2 regions of the Stenotrophomonas sp. JC08 genome follow, and region 1 is predicted to be linked to the other one. Evidence: predicted binding sites of a transcription regulator. Region 1 holds the regulator's gene; the other holds the start of a gene.

Region 1 (7,803 bases):
CGCGGCTTGCCTTGCGCTTCGCGCAGGTCGGGGGCTTCCACACCGTGGTCGATGGCGTTGCGCACCAGATGCACCAGCGGGTCGGCCAGCGCCTCGACCAGGTTGCGATCCAGCTCGGTGTCGGCGCCGACCAGTTCCAGATCGACTTCCTTGTCCATCGCGCGGGCGACGTCGCGGGCGACCTTGGGAAAGCGCGAGAACACTTTGCCGACCGGCTGCATGCGGGTACGCATGACCGCCGATTGCAACCGCGCGGTGGCGATATCCAGGGTGGAAACGGCGCGGTCCAGCTCCTCGTCCTTCAACCGCGTGCGCAGCGTCTTGAGGCGGTTGCGGGACAGCACCAGTTCGCCGATCAGGTTGACGATGGCATCCAGCCGCTTGGTGTCCACGCGCACCGTCTGCTCCGGTTCCACCGCTTTGGCGGCTGACTTGGGCGGCGCGGTGGGTTTCGGCGCCGGGGCAGGGACCGGGACCGGTCGCGGCGGGGGAGCCGGGGCAGTGACGGTGGCCAGCGGTTGCGCACCGGGCGCGGCACCCCCGTGCAGCTGGTCGAGCAGGGCTTCGAACTCGTCTTCGCTGATCAGCTCTTCATCGGCCTTCGCCGCCAGCGTGGCACCGGGTGCGGTGCTGCCGTGCAGCGCATCAAGCAGGGCCTCGAATTCGTCCTCGCTGATCAGGTCGCTGTCGTTCCCGGCGGCGACCGTTGCCACGGCCTTGACCGGAGCTGGGGCGGGTGCAGCACCGATATCGAACTGGGCGATCAGGCTGGCCGGGGCGTGCACCGGCTCGGTGCCGGCGGCCACGGCGTCGAGCATGGACTGCAGCCAGTCCAGTGATTGCTGGGCGGCGTCGAAATGGTGGGCCAGCAACTCGGCCTTGCCCGAGCGCGCCAGCCCCAGTGTTTCTTCGGCGACATGGCACAGCTCGACCATCGGTGTGATCGACAGGAAGCCGGCGCCGCCCTTGAGCGTATGGAAACCGCGGAACACCAGGTTGAGCTGCTCGGCGTCCTGTGGCGCCTGCTCCAGCGTGACCAGCTGTTCGCCGAGGCGGTCGAGGATTTCCTGGGCTTCAAGGATGAAGTCGGCGGCGATGTCGTCGGCAAAGGCACTCATGCGCTTACAGCCCCAAATCGGAAAGCAGATCGTCGGCGTCGTGCTGGGAAACGGCGTGACGGTCCAGTCCGCCCACGGCAGGGCCGGCCAGTGTGTTGCCCGGTGCTTCTTCTTCCGGCTGCGGCAGTCCCAGCGCGCCGAAGCCCTCGTGTACGCGACGGACGATGCTGACCACGCGGCGGATGATCTGGCCGGTAAGGTCCTGGTAGCTCTGGGTCAGGGCGATCTCGGTGAGGTTGCGGCGGATCTGCTCCAGCGCCTGTTCGTGCTCGACTGCCGGCAGGCGGCTTTCGCGCAGGCCGGTGACCAGCTCGCGGCACTGTTCGGCCAGGTCCAGCGTGCGGTGGGTGGCCTTCTCGGTCATCTCCACGACGTGGTCCAGGCGCGCGCAGGCATCATCCAGCTCGCCGGCATCGCTGGGCACGGTGGGCAGGTCGCCCAGCGCCTGGCCGAGCTCGCGTGCCAGCCGGCCCAGTCCGGCCATCATCGGCTGCGTGCGCAGCGCGGCCAGCGCGTCGATTTCCTGGCGCCAGCCGGCCTCGTCGCCGCTTTCCAGCGCGCCCAGCGCCTCCTGCAGATGCTGGATCAGCGCATTGCGGTCGCCTGCGGTATCGGGGGGCGTGACCATCAGGCGCTCGCCGCCAGGCGTTCAAAGATCTTGCCGAGCTTCTCTTCCAGCGTCTGCGCGGTGAACGGCTTGATGATGTAGCCGTTCACGCCGGCCTGTGCGGCTTCGATGATCTGCTCGCGCTTGGCCTCGGCGGTCACCATCAGCACCGGCAGGGTCTTGAGCTTGGGATCGGCGCGCACCGCCCTGAGCAGCTCGATGCCGGTCATCACCGGCATGTTCCAGTCGGTGACGATGAAATCGAACGGCTGGCTCTGCAGCAGCGACAGCGCGGCATGCCCGTCCTCGGCCTCGGCGGTATTGGTGAAGCCCAGGTCGCCGAGCAGGTTCTTGACGATGCGGCGCATGGTCGAGAAGTCGTCGACGATCAGGATGCGCATGTTCTTGTTCAAAGGGCTTTCCTCTTCATGATTCCTCGAGGCCGGCATCGGCCGCCTCGAATGTTTTCAACCGGCTGCGCAGGCGCAGCGCCGCCTGGCCGTGGATCTGGCAGACCCGCGACTCGCTCACGCCCAGCACTGCGCCAATTTCCTTCAGGTTCAATTCCTGCTCGTAGTACAGCGACAGCACCAGCTGTTCGCGTTCGGGCAGCTGGGCGATGGCCTTGCCCAGCTCGGCGCCGAACTGGCTGCGTTCAAGCACCTGCAGCGGGGTCGGGCCGCCGGTGGTCGGGGTATCCAGTTCGCCCTGGTCCTCGATGCGCGACTCCAGGCTCAGTACCTGGCCGCGCGAGGCGTCCTCGACCAGCCGCATGTATTCGTCCAGCGGCAGCTCCATCGCTTCGGCCACTTCGGTGGCGCTGGCGGCGCGGCCACTGGCCTGCTCGATGCGGCGGATGGTGTTGGCGGCTTCACGGGCGCGGCGGTGCACCGAGCGTGGCACCCAGTCGCCGCGGCGGATCTCGTCGATCATCGAGCCGCGGATGCGGATCGAGGCGTAGGTCTCGAACGAGGCGCCCTGATCGGCGTCATAGCTGCGCGAGGCTTCCAGCAGGCCCATCATGCCGGCCTGGATCAGGTCGTCGACCTCGACGCTGGCCGGCAGGCGCGCGGCCAGGTGATGGGCGATGCGGCGCACCAGGTCGGCATGCCGGGTGATGCAGTCGTTGCTGCTGGCACGCTGCACTTCGCGGTACTGGGCGGCGGCGTTCATGCAGGCACCCCGCGCTGGATGATGCGCTCCAGGAAGAACTCCACGCCGCCACGGGCCTCGGTCGGTGCTTCCCAGCGGGCGGTGCGACGGGCGATCTCCTGGATCGCCAGCGCGGCCGGCGAGGACGGGTAGGCCTTCATCACCGGCTGCTGGCGCTGGACCGACAGCCGCAGCCAGTCGTCCTGTGGCACGCAGCCCAGGTAGTTCAGCGACACGTCGGCGAGGAACTTGTCGCACACGCGCACCAGCTTCTCGTACAGCACGCGGCCTTCGTTGGCATCGCGCGCCATGTTGGCCACCACCTGCACGCGGTCCACGCCACGTTCGCGCGAGAGCACCTTGATCAGCGCGTAGGCGTCGGTGATCGAGGCCGGTTCGTCGCAGACCACCACCACGGTGTCCTGCGCGGCCTGGCAGAAGGTCAGCACGCTGTCGGTGATGCCGGCGGCGGTGTCGATGATCATCACGTCCAGGTCGCGTTCCAGCTCGGAGAACACGTTGACCAGGCCGACGTGTTCGGCCGGCTGCAGTTCGGCCATGTGCCGGCGACCGGACGCGGCCGGCACCACCAGCACCCCGTTCGGGCCTTCCAGGATCAGCTCCTCCAGCGTGCAGCGCCCGGCGACCAGGTCGGCCAGGGTGTGCGTGGGCTTGAGGCCGAGGATCACGTCGATGTTGGCCAGGCCCAGATCGGCGTCCAGCAGCAGCGTGCGCTTGCCCATCCCGGCCAGCGCCACGGCCATGTTGGCCGAGATGTTGGTCTTGCCGACGCCGCCCTTGCCACCGGTGACCGCGATGGTGCGCACCGGGCCGGCCGGCTGGCGGCGGGTGGCCGACAGCGGGAAGGTGTTGGTCAGTTGGGCGTACTCACGCGACGGCATTGTTGAACTCCATGTTGCAGGGCATATCGGCCGCGCGGCGCAAATCTTCAAGGCGAAGTACGAGATTGGCCGCAGAGGCGCGGTGCAGGTCCTCCGGAACGTCCTGGCCGTCCGTCACCCAGGTGATCGGCAGGCTGTGATCGACCGCCACCGACAGTGCCGAACCGAAGCGGCCGGTCTCATCGAGCTTGGTCAGCACCAGCCCCTGCGGATTGGCGGCACCGAAGCGGCGCACCACTTCATCCATGTCCTGGAAGCTGGTGTTGGCCGGAAGCACCAGCAGGGTGCGGATCTGGCCGGCGGCACGCAGCCACTGCAGCTGCGCGGCGAGGGCACGGTCGCGCTGGCCCAGCCCGGCGGTGTCGATCAGCACCAGCTTGTAGTCGGCCAGCCGTTCCAGCAGCTGGTTGAGGTTGGTGCCGCTGTTGGCCTCGTGCACGGCAATGCCGAGCTGGCGGCCGAAACCGTACAGCTGCTCGCGGGCGCCGATGCGCTGGGTGTCGGTGGTGACCAGCGCCACGTCGCGGGCGGCATGGGCTTCGGCGAAACGCGAGGCCAGCTTGGCGATGGTGGTGGTCTTGCCGGCGCCGGTGGGGCCGACCAGGGCGATGACGCCGCCGGTCTCGATCGGATCGATCGGGGCGATCGGCAGCTTGCGCGAGATCAGCCCCAGCATCAGCCCACGGGCACGGGCCGGATCAGTGCCCAGCGGAATCTGCATCACCACATCACGCGCCAGGCCGGCGTCGAAGCCGTATTCCTCCATCAGATCCAGCGCGTTGGCACGCACCGCGCTGCCGCGCAGGCGCTCATCGGTGAAACGGCTCATCTCGCGCTCGATCAGCTGGCGCATGTCGGCCACTTCGCGGCGCAGCTCCAGCATCTGGGTGTCATCGCGTGGCGTGCTGTCGACGGCGACCAGCGACGGCACCGGCGCCGGTTCGGTGGCCGCGACTGCGGCGACTGCCGGCTGCGGTTCTGCGGCGACCGGCAGTGGCGGCAACGTCGGCGCCGGCGGCGGCGTCGGCATTGCGTCCCGGGTGATCGACGCAATGTCTGCCGGGGTGTCGTCGATCATGAAATTGGCGCGGGTGCCCACGCCCGCCGTCGCGGTTGCCGGCGGTGGTGCCGGAATCTCGGCGAGTGCCGCCGCCGGGCGGGCAGTACCGGGGGCGAGGAAGGCCGGCACCACCGGCGCATCGTCGGCAGGAGGCAGGGTGGCGAAGGTCTGTTGCGCTGCCGCTGGGGTATCGGCGCGCGGCTGTGGTGGCGATGGCGGCTGCGGCTGCAGCATTGCGGCAAAGCGGCTGTGCCGCGGCAGCAGGTCGGCGCTGCTGTCCAGGGAACGGCCGGTGGCGCCCACCGCCGAGCGGGCCAGCGCGGCCACGGCGGAAGCGGTGGGAATGACGGCTTCCGGCTCGGCAGTCTTGCGCCGGGTGACGGCGGCCATGATCGCTTCGGCGGCGCTGCGTGGCTTGGCCGGCTTCGCCGGGGCCGGGCGGCTGGCTTCCAGGGCGCGTTGCACAGCGGCTTCGTCGTAGTTGGCCGCCGCCACGATCTCGACACCTTCCTCGATCCGCCGGTTGGACAGGATCACCGCGTCCGGACCGTGTTCCTTGCGGACCAGGTTCATGGCGGTGCGCATGTCGGCGGCGACGAAACGTTTGATTTTCATGCTGTGGTACCGGGAATTTGAATGCGGTTGCGACGAAGGCGATGGGTGGCTGTTGCTGTTGAACATGGCGGTGGTAGCTCCTGCGTCCTTCGTTGCTGCGGTTTTTTCAGGCGTCCGGTTTACGTCACCGGTGCCGGGTTCCAGTGCTTCAGCTGATCGTGCCGACCAGCTTCAGGCGCTTGTCCTCCGGCACTTCGCTGTAGGCCAGTACCGACAGCGCGGGGACGCTGTGGCGGACCATCCGGGCGAGTGCGGCGCGGACCGGGCCCGGTACCAGCACCACCGCCGGCTCGTTGCGTGCCTCCTGCTTGCCGACACATTCGGCAAGACTCTGGTGGAGGCGTTCGGCGAGACCGGGTTCCAGTGCGGCACCATTGCCTTGTGTGGATTCTTGCAAGACCCGTTCCAATTGCGGATTGAGGGTGAACACCGGAAGCTCCGGCGCCATCCCGGCGATCTCCTGCACGATGAAACGGCCCAATGCGTTGCGTACCGCGGCGGTGAGCGCGGCCGGGTCCTGGGTCTGCGCGGCGTTCTCCACCAGTGCCTCGGCGATCTTGCGCAGCTGGCGCACCGGGATGCGTTCGGTGAGCAGGTTCTGCAGCACGCGCGCGACGACGGAGATCGGCAGCGCCTTCGGAGTGAGGTCTTCCACCAGCTTGGGCGCGCTCTTGGCCAGCGTCGCCAGCAGCTGCTGGACTTCCTCGTGGCCGAGCAGCTCCGGCGCGTGTTCGCGGATCAGGTGCGACAGGTGGGTGGCGACCACGGTGGCCGGATCGACCACGGTGTAGCCCAGCGATTCGGCATGGGCGCGCTGGTGCGGCTGGATCCAGGTGGCATCCAGACCGAATGCGGGGTCCTTGCCGGCGATGCCGTCGAGCTGGCCCAGCGCGCTGCCCGGATCCAGCGCCAGTTCGCGGTCGGGGTGGATCTCGGCACTGGCCACCGGCACGCCGTGGACCAGCAGGCGGTAGCCGCTGGGCGGCAGTTCCAGGTTGTCGCGGATATGTACCGAGGGAATGAGGAAGCCGACATCCTGGGTGAGCTTGCGGCGCACGCCCTTGATGCGCGCCATCAGTTCGCCCCCCTGGTTCTTGTCCACCAGCGGGATCAGCCGATAGCCGACCTCCAGACCCAGCGGGTCGATCGGGCGCAGCTCGTCCCAGCTCAGTTCGGCGGTGGCCGCCGGCGCGGAGGACGGCAGCCCCGGAATATCGCCCGGAGCGGCGGCCGCTGGCTGCGCACTCGCCGCGGCGGCGCTGTCGCGCTTCCACAATTTCCAGGCCAGGAACGCCAGAATCGCGGCCAGCGTCAGGAAAGCGACGTTGGGCATGCCCGGTACCAGCCCGACCAGACCGATGATGCCGGCGGCGATGGCCAACGCGCGGTACTGGCCGAACACCTGGCCCATCATCGCCTGGCTCATGTCCTGCCGGCGCGAGGCGCGGGTAACCAGCAGTGCGACCGCACTGGACACCAGCAGCGCCGGCAGCTGCGCCACCAGACCGTCACCGATCGACAGCAGGGTGTAGGTGGCTGCCGCGTCGCCGAATGGCATGCCGTGCTGCAGGACGCCGACGGCCAGGCCGCCGATCAGGTTGATGAACAGGATCAGGATGCCGGCGATCGCGTCGCCGCGGATGAACTTGTTGGCACCGTCCATCGCGCCGTAGAAGTCGGCTTCCTCGCGCACTTCCTCGCGGCGCAGCTTGGCCTCCTCGCGCGTCAGCAAACCGGCGTTGAGGTCGGCGTCGATCGCCATCTGCTTGCCGGGCATCGCGTCGAGGGTGAAGCGCGCGGCCACTTCGGACACGCGTCCGGCGCCCTTGGTGATGACCACGAAATTGATGATGGTCAGGATCGCGAACACGACGATACCGACCGCGTAGTTGCCACCGATCACGAATTCGCCGAACGAGGCGATCACCTTGCCGGCGGCGTCCTGTCCGTCCTGGCCGTTGAGCAGGATCACGCGGGTGGAGGCCACGTTCAGCGCCAGCCGCAGCATGGTGGTGACCAGCAGCACGATCGGGAAAATGGTGAAGTCCAGCGGGCGCTGCACGTACACCACCGCCAGCAGGACCATCAGCGAGATGGCGATGTTGAAGGTGAACAGGGCATCGAGCACCGGCGCGGCCAGCGGCACAACCACCATCGCCAGCAGCGCCAGCACGATCAGCGGCGTGCCAAGGCCGTTGCGCAGCATTTCCAGCGCGCGGCGCACAGTGGGCGGCATCGAAGTGGTGCTCATGCACGTCCTCCCTTGCCGAACTCATCCACCTCCAGCGGCGGCAGTGCGGGCATGGGGCCGGTGCGCCATTGGCGCAGCTGGTAGACGTAGGACAGGAC
Region 2 (7,803 bases), 1.3 Mb from region 1:
ACAGCATTCATCTCCAGCCAACGCCACTGCCCGTCGTGACGTTGCGCGCGCACCTCCCGATGCAGCTCACCGGCTTCGCTCAACGCCTTGTCCAGCCCGTGTTCGAACGCCGCGTGCTCGTCGGGATGCAGCAGGCTCCGCCACCAGTGCGGCTCGACATGAGCCCCGGGAGCGGTGCCGAAAAACCGGGCGAACGCGCTGTTGCTGAAACGCAGCTGGCCGTGTTCGTCCAGCACCCACGCCGGTACCGGCAGGCCATCGGCCAGGGCGCTGAAGCGCGTTTCGCTCTCGGCCCGCTCCGCATCCATCTGCTTGCGTCTGGAGATGTCGAAGAACAGCACGCCCAACCGGTGCAGCCGCGCATCTCCCAGCCGCACCGCCTCCACCGAATAGAACCGCCCCAGCTGCGGCACCTGCCGCTCGAACTGGACGGCGCCGCCCTCCTCGACCACACGGGCGAAGACCCGCAGCCAGTACGCCTCCAGATCGGGAATCAGCTCGCTTACCCGCCGACCGGTGACATCCTCCAGCCCGGTGATGCGGCCAAAGGCACTGTTGACCTTGCAGTAGAGCAGGTCCACCGGCACGCCCGCATCGAAGATCACCTCCAGCACACAGAAACCGACGCCCGCCGCTTCGATCACCTCCTGGTAGAACTGCGAGCCCTCCAGGCCGGTGCTGGCAAACGGTGACAACGGGAGCGGCGATGGATGGTCGGCGGAAAGCATGGCGGCGCGGGGGGAGTACCGGGATGCGGCAGGCGGAACCAGTCTGTGCCGGCGGCAATCCACGCAACGTGATGATGAATCGCGCGCAACCTGTATGCGCCGCTGGCACGCCATCCATTGCCCTGTCCCCACCGCGGCCCCACACTCGATACACGCATGCTCAAGGAGAACACCCATGAGAACCACCGCCCTTACCCCACTCCTGTTGGCCGGCCTGCTGGCCACCGGTGCCGCCTGGGCCGGCCCTCGGACCGTCACCGCGGCCGACGCTCCGCGCGCGCTGCCTGCTGAAGGTCCGGTGCAGGTGCAATGGACCGACCCGGGCGAGTTCTCCGAACTGCGCCAGAGCCGCAACCGCTGGGAGGCCGAACGCGGCAACTGGGTAGTGAAGCTGGCCGAACACCTGCGCAAGCAGGCCGACAAGCGGCTGCCGGCGGGACAGACACTGGCGGTGACCATCACCGACATCAAGCGTGCCGGCGATTACGAGCCGTGGCGCGGCCCGCGACTGGACGATGTGCGCTTCATGCGCGACATCTATCCGCCGCGGATCAGCCTGCAGTTCACCCTCACCGGCGCCGACGGCCAGGTCATCGACCAGGGCGAGCGCAAGCTGGTGGACAGCGGCTATCTGTATGGCAATCCGCGTCCGTCCGATACCGACCCGCTGCGCTATGAGAAGCAGCTGCTCGATGACTGGCTGCGCCGCGAACTGCGCGCCGATCGCAACACCGCCGGGCTGTAATCCCCGATCGCAGATGTAAAAGGAAAGGGCCGCAATGCGGCCCTTCCTGTTCCTGCACGCCAGCGCTTATTCGGACAGATACACACGCGGGGTGCGCTTGAGGCTGCACGGCAGCCGGTAGGCACTGGTATTGCAGCGCGGCGCCAGCTCGGAAATCGTCGGCGCGTTGCCCCACAGCTGCACGATGCTGCCGTGGCCGGCCTGCGGATGCGCGGTGAGGTCCACGGTCAGCATGTCCATCGACACCCGGCCGATCAGCTGGCCGGGCACGCCGTCGATCAGCACCGGCGTGCCGTTCGGGGCGAACTGCGGGTAACCATCGGCATAGCCCATCGCCACCACGCCGACACGGGTCGGCCGTTCGGCGATGAAGCGCGCGCCATAGCCGAGCGGCTCGCCGGCGGCCAGTTCGCGCACCGCGATCACCCGCGACTGCAGGGTCATCACCGGGCGCAGCTGCGCCGCGTGCGGGCTCGGCTGCGGATACAGCGGGTCGGCGCCGTACAGCATCAGACCCGGGCGCACCCAGTCGCTGCGCACGTCCGGCCAGCCCAGCAGCGCCGGCGAGTTGCACAGGCTGGTTTCGCCGGCCAGGCCGTCGATGGCGCGATTGAACACCTCCAGCTGTTCACGGGTGCGGTTGCTGTCCAGTTCATCGGCCCGCGCCAGATGGCTCATCAATACCAGCGGGCCGACATTCGGCAACGCGTCCAGGCGCGCATACGCGTCGCGGAATTCCTCCGGCGACAGCCCAAGCCGGTGCATGCCGCTGTCCAGCTTCAGCCAGATGCGCAGCGTGGCGTCGGTCCTGAACGCCTCCACCGCTTCCAGCTGCCAGCGCGAGGACACCACCGTCCACAAATCGTGCTCGACGATCAGCGGCAGTTCGGTGGCGTCGAAGAAGCCCTCCATCAGCAGGATCGGCCCACGGATGCCGGCCGCGCGCAGTTCCAGCGCCTCCTCGATGCAGGCCACGCCGAAGCCATCGGCCTCATCCTGCAGCGCGCGCGCGCAGGCCACCGCACCATGGCCATAGGCATCGGCCTTGATGATCGCCAGCGCCTTGCCGCCACCCAGCTGCCTGGCCAGCCGGTAGTTGTGGCGCAGCGCCTGCAGGTCGATCAGTGCCTGTGCCGGGCGCATCAGTGGCGTCCCTTGCGGTAGCGGAAGATGTCCAGGCCTTCGCTGCTGATCTGCGGTTGCTTGCCGCTGATCAGGTCGGCCAGATAGCGGCCGGAGCCGGCGGCCATGGTCCAGCCCAAGGTGCCGTGGCCGGTGTTGAGGAACAGGTTGCGATACGGGGTTGCGCCGATCACCGGGGTGCCGTCCGGGGTGGCCGGGCGTAGGCCGGTCCAGAACTCGGCACGCGACAGGTCGCCGCCTTGCGGATACAGATCGTTGACCACCTTCTCCAGCGTGGCGCGCCGGCGCGGGTCCAGCGACAGGTCGAAACCGGCGATCTCGGCCATGCCGCCGACGCGGATGCGGTCCTGGAAACGGGTGACGGCGATCTTGTAGCTCTCGTCCAGGATTGTCGAGGTCGGCGCCATCGCCGCGTCGGTGATCGGCAGCGTCAGCGAATAGCCCTTCAGCGGATACACCGGCAGGTGCAGGCCCAGCGGCGCCAGCAGCGGCGTCGAGTAGCTGCCCAGGGCCAGCACGTAATGGTCGGCGGTTTCCAGCTGGCCGTTGATGCGCACCCCGGTGATGCGGTCGCCATCACGCTGGATCGCATCGATGCTGTGCCCGTAGCGGAATTCGACACCGCTGGCGGCGGCCAGCGCGGCCAGCTTGCGGGTGAACAGCTCGCAGTCGCCGGTCTGGTCCTCAGGCAGGCGCAGCGCGCCGACCAGCATGTCGGTCTTGCCGGCCAGCGCCGGTTCGACCCGGGCGATGCCCTGGCGGTCCAGCACTTCATACGGCACGCCGTATTCGCGCAGCACCTCGATATCCTGCGCGGCGGCATCGAGCTGCTGCTGGGTGCGGAACAACTGGGTGGTGCCCAGCAGACGGCCTTCGTAATCGATGCCGGTTTCAGCGCGCAGCGCGTTGATGCAGTCGCGGCTGTAATCGGACATGCGCACCATGCGCGCCTTGTTCACCGCGTAACGGGCCGAGGTGCAGTTGCGCAGCATCTGCAGCATCCAGCGGTACTGGTTGAGATCGGCGGTCGGGCGGATCGCCAGCGGCGCATGTTCCTCGAACAGCCACTTGATCGCCTTGAACGGTATGCCCGGCGCGGCCCACGGCGAGGTGTAGCCGAACGACAGCTGGCCGGCATTGGCAAAACTGGTTTCCAGTGACGGGCCCGGCTGGCGGTCCACCACGGTGACGTCAAAGCCGGCCTGCCGCAGATACCAGGCACTGGTCGTGCCGATCACACCGCTGCCAAGCACCAGAACACGCATCTCTCTCTCCTGACCCGATCATTTCCTGCCATCTACGCGGCAGACCCTGTAATCCACGAAGTATATTCGGCACATGGCAGTTGTTTTTTCTGTCTTATGGATCACCTGCGGGGTAATCTCTCGAAACAATCCCGCAAACCAGAGTGCCATGCCTCCCCGCAGCCGCGAACTGGACAAGATCGACCGCAACATCCTGCGCATCCTGCAGCAGGAGGGGCGCATTTCCTTCACCGAACTGGGCGAACGCGTCGGCCTGTCGACCACGCCGTGCACCGAGCGGGTGCGCCGGCTGGAGCGCGAAGGTGTGATCACCGGCTACTACGCGCGGCTGGAGCCGTCACTGGTGAAGGCCGGCCTGCTGGTGTTCGTGGAAATCAGCCTGGCCTACAAATCCGGCGACATCTTCGAGGAGTTTCGCCGCGCCGCGCTGAAGCTGCCCAACGTGCTGGAATGCCACCTCGTCTCCGGCGATTTCGACTACCTGCTCAAGGCCCGCATCAACGAGATGGCGTCCTACCGCAAGCTGCTCGGCAGCACCCTGCTGACCCTGCCGCATGTGCGTGAATCCAAGAGCTACATCGTGATGGAAGAGGTCAAGGAGACCCTGAGCCTGCCGATCGGCGAATAGACGCGGCAGACGCCGGAAGTCCGTGCGCCTGCCTGCGCACACCAGCCACGCCGCGCATTCAATCGACGATGCGCTGGCCATCTCCGCTGGGTACGGTGCGGTGGTAGCGCCCGGTGCGGGTATCCAGCACCCGGTCCGGACCAGCCTGCTGCATGCCCTGCAGCGCCCGCCCCTTGCCGTCATACACCGGGCGGGCCTGCGGCTTTGACAGCGGCTTGGGCCTGGCAGCCGGCTCGCTGTGCAGTGCCGGTTGCCGCAGGCGCTCCTGCAGCCGCGCATTGGCCGCCGCCTGGCTGTTGTCATCGGCATGGGAGCGGGAAGGTGGCGGCAAGCGCACCGCGCGGGTCGCGGTAGGCGCGGCCGCAGGCTTGAGCTGCGCCTGTGCCGTCGTCGGTGACAACAGCACCAGCAGTGCCGGCAGCAGGATGGCGGGCAACATCCGTTTCATGGCGATCTCCAGCGATGACACCGCCAGCATGCCTGCACCCGGCCAACAACGACATGAACACCACCGGTTGGTCGCACTTCCGCGGCGGCCTACCATGGGCATCCGTTCACCGGAGATCGCCCATGTCCGCCTTCGACCTCACGCCTCCCGATGCGCTGCAGCGCGCCAACCTCATCGCCGGCCTGGGGGCGGACGAGGCACGCGTGCTGTTGCAGCACGGCACCGAGGTACCGTTCTGCGGCGTGTTCCTCGACAACAAGCGCGAGGGCGTCTACTGCTGCCGGCTGTGCGGGCTGCCGCTGTACCGCTCCAGTACCAAGTTCGACTCCGGTACCGGCTGGCCCAGCTTCTTCGCCCCGTTCGATCCGGCGCATGTGCGCGGGATCCGCGACACCAGCCACGGCATGGTGCGCACCGAGGTCGTCTGCGCCCGCTGCGACAGCCATCTGGGCCACGTCTTTCCCGACGGCCCGCCGCCGACCTTCGACCGGCATTGCCTGAACTCGGTGTCGCTGGATTTCGTGGAGAACGGCCAGCCCTACCCGGATCCGCTGCAGCGTGGCGGCGCCGAGGCGCAGCCGGCGGCATAGCCGGGAGGCGTCCTGGCCGGGCCAGGGTCCAGCACCGCGGGACGGCAGCGGGCAGGCGCCGGGCAAGCCGCCGACCTCAAGGCAATTGCCGGCAGATCCCCGATCCGGGGGCTGCCGGTTTCGCCGGCGTGCGCTGCGGCTACAGATTCCACGCGGGCGGCCGACAACGGGACATCCCCTTCCCGCGTCTGCTCCCATGCTCATTCTCGTCGGCCTGCTGGTTGTCATCGTTGCCGTGCTCGGCGGTTATGTCGGGGCGCACGGGCGCCTGGGGGCGCTGTGGCAGCCCTATGAGCTGGTGATCATCGGCGGCGCGGCGCTGGGCGCGTTCCTGGTCGGCACGCCGCTCAAGCTGGTCAAACAGACCCTGGCCGCGGTCGTGGGCACGTTCAAGGGCCCGCAGTACCGGCGCCAGGACTATCTGGACGTGCTGAGCCTGCTCTACGAGCTGCTCAACAAGGCGCGCAAGGAAGGTTTCATGGCGCTGGAGGAGCATGTGGAGAATCCGGCCGACAGCCCGGTGTTCGCCAGCTACCCGAAGATCCAGGCCGATCAGCACCTGATGGACTTCATCACCGACTGCCTGCGGCTGATGATCGGCTCCAACATCGAGCCGCACGAGCTGGAAGCGCTGCTGGAACTGGAGCTGGAGAAGCACCACGAGGAAGTGCTGGCACCGGCGCACGTGCTGAACAAGGTCGCCGACGGCCTGCCCGGTTTCGGCATCGTTGCCGCGGTGCTGGGCATCGTCATCACCATGGGTTCGATCGGCGGCGACATCCAGGAAGTCGGCGGCCACGTCGCCGGCGCGCTGGTGGGCACCTTCCTCGGCATCCTGCTCGGCTACGGTTTCGTCGGCCCGCTGGCGGCAGCGGTGGAAGCGCGCGCCGAGCAGGACGCGCGCATCTACGAATCGGTCAAGACCGCGCTGCTGTCCTGCCTGCGCGGCCACAACCCGAAGATCGCGCTGGAGTTCGCCCGCAAGACGGTGCCCTCGGCGCTGCGCCCGGGCTTCAGCGAGTTCGAGCAGCACCTGAAGTCGGTCAAGTAAGGCGCGCGCGATGAGCGAAAGCAAACCCACGGTGGTGATCCGCCGGGTCAGGAAGGTCAAACGCGCCGGCCACCACGGCGGTGCGTGGAAGGTGGCCTACGCCGACTTCGTCACCGCGATGATGGCCTTCTTCCTGGTGCTGTGGCTGATGGCCGCCACCAGCAAACCCGAGCGCGCGGCCATTTCCGAATACTTCCGCAATCCCAGCCCGCTGTCCGGCAGCAGCGCCACGCCGGCACCGGGCATGGCCGGTCCGGGCGGCGCCAGCACCTCGATGATCAAGCTCGGCGGCGCCACCGATGTATCGCGCGGCAACAGCAACGACCCGTTCCAGAACCAGCAGGAAGCCGTGCCGACCCCGGTACAGGAACGCAAGCGCGAGAAACAGCGGCTGGAAGCGTTGAAGCAGGAACTGCAGGAAGCCATCAGCCAGAGCCAGGCGCTGGAGCCGTTCAAGGACCAGCTGCTGCTGGACATCACTCCCGAAGGCCTGCGCATCCAGATCGTGGACCAGCAGAACCGGCCGATGTTCGACCTCGGCAGCGCACGGCTGATGCCGTACACGCAGGCGATCCTGCAGGAACTGTCGCACTTCATCAGCCAGGTGCCCAACCGCATCAGCCTGACCGGCCACACCGACACCACCGCCTATTCCACCCGGTTGGGCTACAGCAACTGGGAGCTGAGCGCCGACCGCGCCAATGCGGCGCGGCGTACGCTGCTGGAAGCGGGCATGGACGAGGCCAAGGTCGCGCGCGTGGTCGGGCTGTCCTCCTCGGTGCTGTTCGACAAGGCCAACCCGCAGAACCCGATCAACCGCCGCATCAGCATCGTGGTGATGACCAGCGAGGCCGAAGCCGCGGCCCTGAACGAAACCGGCACCCTGCCACTGCCGGCCCCGGCAGCCCCCGCCGCAGCGGCCGCGAGTGGCGGCGACCCGGTCACGGTTGCCGACTGAGGCCTACAATGGGCCCCGTTTTCCTTCTATTCCGAAGCCCATGTCCAAGCTTTCCAAAGCCAAGCGCGACAAGCGCAAGAAGCAGGCCCCGCGCCGTCCGTTCGCCCGCCTGAACGCCCAGCAGCCGGTGCAGAACCACGCCGTGCTGGTCAATGAAGAAGGCCAGGTGGTGGCCGCCATCGGCCTGCAGGGCAACGAGTGGCTGCTGGCCATCGGCGGCCAGACCATGGGCAACGCCGACAACCCG

What was found. The regulator FliA, encoded in region 1, starts transcription of late flagellar genes. The targets are predictions, from matches to a motif close to TAAAGTTTNNCNNNCNNNGGCCGATAA.
Region 2: motA (flagellar motor stator protein MotA) is a predicted target of FliA. The motif match lies at 5,688-5,714, and genes of this name have one in related genera.

What each region holds. Positions count from the first base shown of each region.
Region 1 is NZ_CP197473.1:1,564,019-1,571,821, forward strand. Features, by position in the region: gene ACSBPQ_RS07140 (chemotaxis protein CheA) at 1-1,118, opposite strand, end outside; gene ACSBPQ_RS07145 (protein phosphatase CheZ) at 1,123-1,746, opposite strand; gene cheY (chemotaxis response regulator CheY) at 1,746-2,138, opposite strand; gene ACSBPQ_RS07155 (RNA polymerase sigma factor FliA) at 2,152-2,898, opposite strand; gene ACSBPQ_RS07160 (MinD/ParA family ATP-binding protein) at 2,895-3,779, opposite strand; gene ACSBPQ_RS07165 (AAA family ATPase) at 3,766-5,454, opposite strand; gene flhA (flagellar biosynthesis protein FlhA) at 5,603-7,705, opposite strand; gene flhB (flagellar biosynthesis protein FlhB) at 7,702-7,803, opposite strand, start outside.
Region 2 is NZ_CP197473.1:300,453-308,255, reverse strand. Features, by position in the region: gene ACSBPQ_RS01310 (PAS domain-containing sensor histidine kinase) at 1-728, opposite strand, end outside; gene ACSBPQ_RS01305 (DUF3016 domain-containing protein) at 904-1,473, shown strand; gene alr (alanine racemase) at 1,540-2,616, opposite strand; gene ACSBPQ_RS01295 (D-amino acid dehydrogenase) at 2,616-3,881, opposite strand; gene ACSBPQ_RS01290 (winged helix-turn-helix transcriptional regulator) at 4,030-4,509, shown strand; gene ACSBPQ_RS01285 (classical arabinogalactan protein 4) at 4,568-4,957, opposite strand; gene msrB (peptide-methionine (R)-S-oxide reductase MsrB) at 5,080-5,547, shown strand; gene motA (flagellar motor stator protein MotA) at 5,744-6,598, shown strand; gene motB (flagellar motor protein MotB) at 6,609-7,556, shown strand; gene ACSBPQ_RS01265 (hypothetical protein) at 7,597-7,803, shown strand, end outside.